DNA from 3 places in the Pseudoalteromonas sp. Z1A6 genome. Region 1 is predicted to be linked to each of the others. Evidence: predicted binding sites of a transcription regulator. Region 1 holds the regulator's gene; each other region holds the start of a gene.

Region 1 (2,205 bases):
ACTTAATGGCCATTTTAGAAACGCGCAAAGAGTTAAATAAACAAGCTAGAGAAGACACTCTCGATAAATTATTAGATGAATTTAGCATACAACACATTCGTGATAGCCAAGGTATGGCATTGTCGGGTGGCGAACGTCGTCGTGTTGAAATAGCACGTGCGCTGGCAGCAGATCCTAAATTTATATTACTGGATGAACCATTTGCAGGTGTTGACCCGATTTCGGTATTAGACATAAAGAAAATAATAGAACATCTTAAAAATCGTGGGATTGGTGTATTAATTACCGATCATAACGTAAGAGAAACCCTTGATGTTTGTGAAAAAGCCTACATTGTTTCTCATGGGGAGCTGATTGCATCAGGTACTCCAGAACACGTATTAAATGATAAAACAGTACGCGATGTTTACTTAGGCGAGCAATTTAGGCTGTAACATTTACGCCATGTCTTTAAGCATCTGCTAGTATTAATTATAACAACATAAAAGGATTGTTAGAGATACATGAGGCAATCACTACAGCTGCGCATGGGCCAGCAACTTACAATGACTCCACAGCTGCAACAGGCTATTCGTTTGTTGCAACTCAGTACATTGGATCTCCAGCAAGAAATACAAGAAGCTCTCGACAGCAACCCGCTATTAGAGGTTGAAGAACCAGACTATTCCGAAGACGCTGCAGGTAAAAACGAGCAAAAAGCAGATACAGATGACATAACTGTTAGCGCATCTGCCGATGATGCTCCAAGCGAATACGAACAAGATAGTGGTGAAGCACTTGCAAAAGACACGCTAAGTGACGACATGGCTATGGATGTTAGTTGGGATGAGTACATGAGTGCCGCCCCTGCAGCATCATCAGGTCCAATGCCTGAAGACGAATCAATATACCAAGGCGCCTCTACTGAAACGCTTCATGAGTATTTAATGTGGCAATTACAACTAACGCCATTTAGCCCTACCGATGAAGCCATTGCTATTGCTATTGTAGAAGCCGTCGATGATTCAGGCATTTTAACACTAAGCTGCGAAGAAATTTTAGAAAGCTTTAATCAAGAAAACGAAGAAGATAACGAAGTTGAACTTGATGAAATTGAAGCAGTATTAAAGCGCATCCAACTGTTTGATCCTGTCGGTATTGCTGCACGTAGTTTACAAGAGTGTTTATGTATTCAACTTAACCAGTTTGATAAAGAAACACCTTACATTAATGAAACGAAAATGATTTTAACCGAGCATATTGATTTATTAGCAGCTCGTGACTATCGTACATTAATGAAGAAGACTAAGCTCAAAGAAGAAGAGCTTAAAGAAGTAATGACATTAATACATACTCTTAGCCCTAAGCCTGCAGATACTATTGTAAGAGAAGAGTCTGAGTATGTTATTCCTGATGTGTCAGTTAAAAAAATTAAAGGCCGCTGGGTTGTTGAGTTAAACCCAGATAGCATGCCTAAAATTCGTGTTAATAGCCAATACGCTGCAATGTCTCGCACTGTAAAATCCAGTGGTGACAGCCAGTTTATTCGCTCGCATTTACAAGAAGCTAAATGGTTTATTAAAAGCTTAGAAAGTAGAAACGACACGCTATTAAAAGTAACAAATTGTATTGTTAAGCAACAACAAGGCTTTTTTGAACACGGTCCTGAAGCCATGAAACCAATGGTTTTAAATGATGTTGCTGAAATGGTAGAAATGCACGAATCAACAATTTCGCGCGTAACAACCCAAAAGTATATGCACACACCCCGTGGTATATTTGAGCTTAAATATTTTTTCTCAAGCCATGTAAGCACCGAAAACGGTGGTGAATGTTCATCTACAGCAATCCGTGCGCTTATCCGAAAATTAATCGCAGCAGAAAACTCAGCAAAACCATTGAGTGATAGCAAAATAGCGGATATATTGGCTGAGCAAGGAATTAAAGTAGCGAGACGTACAATCGCAAAATACCGCGAATCTCTGGCTATTCCACCGTCAAATCAGCGTAAAAGTTTGATTTAAGACGCAAAAAAAAGAGGGTAATGCTTATGCAACTAAACTTAACTGGTCGTCACGTAGAATTAACCGATTCACTAAGAGACTATATTAATACCAAATTTGCGAAGCTAGAAAGACACTCTGATCATATTAATAATGTTCATGTCATTCTTGATGTAGAAAAACTAAATCAAAAAGCAGAAGCGACAATACACGTAAGTGGCGC
Region 2 (2,205 bases), on a different contig from region 1:
TGTACTGCATTCCGCTTTTATTTTTAATAATAATACCTTGCTGAGTATCTATTACTTCGCTTATGTTTTGCCAAGTTAGCTCAAAACTTTTGTAATGATTAGCCGACTTAATGCCTTCTTCATCAAAGGTAAGTGTTACCTCAGAGCCTGACGCTCTGCTGAGCATTTGTCTGGTTACCCACCAAGGTCTGCGATAGTAAAAAGCGACGCACTCTAGTACACCTAGCATGATCATAAACGATCCTAAGTAATGATCGTTTAAAACATAAATGCCAAATAAACCAAGCGCAACGAGGAGTACAAGTAAAAAGTACTTAGGTTTGGCGCGCTTACTGTAGGGGAGTGACTCGTCAAAGCACTCGTAAAAGTAAGGTTTATCTAGTGTGTAGGTTGTTGTAAATGCCATATTGCCTTGCTTTAAATATCGTTTTTTTTATTTTAACAAGCTAGCCGCTAAATGAGCAGCTTTATAGTCAGTGATTTTATTACAGACACAAAAAAACGGCCCTAAGGCCGTTTTTTAGCGATACAAGAAGAATTAACAGTTAGTTTCTTCAGCGTTTACGCCTTCTTTAACATTTTCACATGCATCTTCTACTTTGTTTTGCACGTCAGTTACTGCTTCGTCAATACGTTCGCCTGCGTCTTCTGCATGATTGTCTTCACAACCCATGATAAAGAAACTTGCGAATAGACCGATTAGTGCTGCTTTTACAGTTGTTGAATTCATAATGTAATTCCTTGTAAGTGTTAATTAAATTTTAGTGTTTGTTAGTTGAATGCTTTATCTACCTGGGTGATTTACCACGTAGTGCACCTGAAACTAATGAGATCACTAAAAGTACTAAAAATATAAAAAATATAATTTTTGCTATACCAGCTGCGGCACCTGCGATGCCACCAAAACCTAACACTGCAGCGATTAAAGCAATAACTAAAAATGTAATTGTCCAGCGTAACATTGTTTTCTCCTTGGTTATCAAATTTGCTCACAATAACTAATGCCAGTTATATGCCAAAGTTTATTTTTGTTTTATATCAAGTGGTTATGGTTTTTAACTGTGTTTTTAGTTATTAGTTAGTTAGTAATTTTTACGCTTTGTTATGTAAGTTATTCACACTGTTACAAGTTACCGGTAAATATTCACTAAAAATAACCTTTTTGGTAAGACCAATTAACAATTGGTGTGTGTTTTTGTACTTATTATAAAATTTGGCGGTTATTTTTATTAAGTTGAATAGTTAATTAACAACTTCCATATAACTATTAGCTATAGTCGTTATTTTCTGTATGTATTGTAGGGCGCATGATTGCTGGGTTATGGCATGTAAATTTGTTGAGTGTTATGTTGTTTATAGTTTAATTGGTTTTACCAATTTACAAGATGTAGACAAAGCGACTAGTTTTGTTATTATCCAGTGAATAAATATTTAATTAAATCGATTTTTTATTTTCGATATGGGTTTCAAGGGGGAGAAAAATGGATATAGGTGCTCTACTCACAACGGCTGGTAGCTTAATGCTAACTGGTATGGTTGGGGTGTTTGTATTTCTGTCGATATTAATTGGTGCAGTAACGCTTATGTCTAATTTGGTGACGCGCTATAGCGAACCAGAGGCATCACCAGCTAAATCACCGTCTTTTAAATCTCAAGGTGTGCCTAATGAGCACATCGCTGCTATTAGTGCTGCCATTGCTCAGTACAAATCAAATAATAAATAAGGGGCACACACATGGCTAAATTAAAATTAACAGAATTGGTATTACGCGATGCGCACCAATCATTGCTCGCAACACGTATGCGCCTAGACGATATGCTACCTATTGCTAGCAAGCTAGATGATGCAGGTTATTGGTCTATTGAATCGTGGGGCGGTGCTACATTTGATTCGTGTATTCGTTATTTAGGCGAAGATCCTTGGGAGCGTATTCGTGCGCTTAAAAAAGCGATGCCTAATACTAAACAGCAAATGCTATTACGCGGTCAAAACCTATTAGGCTACCGCCATTACGCTGATGATGTAGTTGAAAAGTTTGTAGAACGCGCACATAAAAATGGCGTTGACGTATTTCGTATTTTCGATGCAATGAACGATGTACGTAACCTAGAAACAGCGATTAAAGCGGCTATAAAAGTAGGCGCACATGCTCAAGGTACTATTTCGTACACGGTAAGTCCTGTTCATACGCTTGATATGTGGCT
Region 3 (2,205 bases), on a different contig from region 1:
GCAGCGGCAGCCGCTACCATAGCCTCGGTAGCTGTACCGCCTTGTTTTAGTATATTTATACCCGCCTCTGTTGCCGAAAAATGAGACGCGGTAAATGCAATATTGTGTGTGGTCATGCCGGTGTGTCCTGTTTAAAGTGTTCAGCTAGGTGCTTAACGCAAGCAAGTAGGCTTTTATCGTTACCGTGGGTCATCATTAATGAAAAACCATAAGGATGATCATTTGCTAAATCAGCCAGCGGTAAATGCACTTGCGCTGAGCCACTAAGTCCTGCAATTGCCGAAAGCGTAATAATTTGCATACGTAAGGCGCTTGTGTCGGCGCCTAATTTAGGTGCAGTTGTAGGGGTGGTGGGTAAAAATAAGCAGCTGTGCTTGTTTAAGTTTTTAGCGACGATTACTTGCCATTCGTGCTGTATTTTTAACGCCTCTTGTTCTTCTTGCTTGGTTAAAGCCAGTGCCATTTTAAAACGAGCCGCAATTGCTGGCGCAAAATGAGAAAGCTGATCTGGGAGTTCTAGCCAGTCTCGGTGCGTTTTAGCAATCGCACGACCTTGTAATATTCTAAAGGTATCGGCAAGCTCACTTAGCAGGCTGCTTTTGGGGAGCTTAAAATCGATATGATGATTAAAATAAGGTTTGGTTTTTTCTAAAAGCTTACCCAGTGGTGCTTGTAAAGAGGGGTCAACGAGTTCAAAGAGTGCTTCGCAAATAACCAGCGTATTTACTTTATTAATAGCTTGTTGTGGTAATAATACATCGCTAACGCTGCTTAATAGCTCAGCGCTTTGGGTAAGCCAACCTATGGTATCAAAAGGGGGAGCCAACGGTATTAGGCCGTCTTTTTCAATCACGTTATGGCTTGGCCTTATGCCATATAAACCACAATAGCTGGCGGGTATTCTAATTGAGCCGCCAGTGTCGGTACCTAAGCCAATATCGGCTAAGTTAGCAGCCACGGCTGCTGCCGAACCCATACTCGAACCACCGCAAGCATGCCCTTTTAATTTAGGATTTTGCGCAGCGCCATAATGTATATTATTACCCTCTAAGCTATAAGCCAGTTCGTCTGTGTGGGTAAAGCCTATAAAGTTACAACCAGCGGTCATGAGCTTATTAACCGAGCTTGCCGTACTTTGAGCCGGTTTAGCTGTTTTAAACCAATGTGGGTTGCCTGCGCTGTTACGCTCGCCTTTAATAGCAAATACATCTTTTACCACAAGGCGCTTATTAATAAGTGTGCCTTGGTAATGTGTTTGCCATGCTTTAGGACCATGGTCACAAAAAATACCGGTCGTATTATTATTTTTGGTACTCATATCACCACTCGTTATAAAAAATCTGACTAAGCAGTCCAGATTTAGGGTGATTAAAAAGACAGATTAATTTTTATTATTTTTCAGCCCACTGCGTAACATCTTGTTTTTATTTTACAGAGCCTGATCCGCTTTTTAATCGGTTAGCTTATTATATTGTTTAAAACCTAAGCAAGAGGAATGCCATAAATTAAAATCCTGTCCAACTGGTCAGGTTTTGATAGGTTGTGTGAGGTTTATAAATGTGGGCTGTAAAAATAATGGCATTGAAATGAGCTAAAACAGACCAATTTGGTGCGCAGGTGCACCAAGTTGGCTGTTATTTATATGGTTTTGAGTGCTAAATAAGGGGCGTTTTACTGATGATTAAACCATTAATATCGGCGTAAACCCAATCGTTAGGTTCAATAGTGGTGCTAAGCATGGTAACAGCTTGGTTTTTATCACCAAAGCCGCGTTTTAAGGTACTACGCGGTGTAGAGCCTAGCGCCATTACAGGTAAGTTCATCGTGGCAAGTATTTCAATATCTCGGCAACAGCCATTTATTATTACGCCTTCCCAGCCATTACTTAAGGCACGCTCAGCCATAATATCGCCTATGAACGCAAAGCGTTTGCTCGCAAACCCGTTTATAACTAATACTTTACCTTCACCATTTTCATGCAATATATCGGCGGCAAAAGAGTTGTCTTCTGGGCAGGTAACGGTAACTACTTTGCCATAAAACGTGGTTTTTTTACCAAAGTGGTAAAGGCCGCTGTCTGCTACTTGTACGTTATCGCGATGATCGTCAAATAAATCGGGTGTAGTAAAGGATGTCATGGGTTAAGTCTCACTTTGCTCAGGTATTTTAAGACCAATACCTTTTAAAATTATGTGGGCAATTGAC

Evidence for each region. Region 1 encodes sigma-54, which starts transcription at its own class of promoters, with help from an activator protein. Its sites were predicted from a motif close to GTTGGCACGNNNNTNGNNT; they were not measured.
Region 2: GQR46_RS14745 (DUF1328 family protein) is a predicted target of sigma-54. The motif match lies at 1,002-1,020, and genes of this name have one in related genera.
Region 3: GQR46_RS08210 (amidase family protein) is a predicted target of sigma-54. The motif match lies at 1,485-1,503, and genes of this name have one in related genera.

The regions. Positions count from the first base shown of each region.
Region 1 covers NZ_WTKW01000033.1:13,415-15,619, forward strand. The annotation lists gene lptB (LPS export ABC transporter ATP-binding protein) at 1-434, shown strand, start outside; gene GQR46_RS03805 (RNA polymerase factor sigma-54) at 504-2,003, shown strand; gene hpf (ribosome hibernation promoting factor) at 2,030-2,205, shown strand, end outside.
Region 2 covers NZ_WTKW01000258.1:109-2,313, forward strand. The annotation lists gene GQR46_RS14735 (YcxB family protein) at 1-406, opposite strand, end outside; gene GQR46_RS14740 (hypothetical protein) at 539-730, opposite strand; gene GQR46_RS14745 (DUF1328 family protein) at 789-962, opposite strand; gene GQR46_RS14750 (OadG family transporter subunit) at 1,482-1,724, shown strand; gene oadA (sodium-extruding oxaloacetate decarboxylase subunit alpha) at 1,736-2,205, shown strand, end outside.
Region 3 covers NZ_WTKW01000096.1:1,816-4,020, reverse strand. The annotation lists gene GQR46_RS08215 (gamma-glutamyltransferase) at 1-116, opposite strand, end outside; gene GQR46_RS08210 (amidase family protein) at 113-1,318, opposite strand; gene GQR46_RS08205 (putative 4-hydroxy-4-methyl-2-oxoglutarate aldolase) at 1,656-2,138, opposite strand; gene GQR46_RS08200 (TetR/AcrR family transcriptional regulator) at 2,142-2,205, opposite strand, start outside.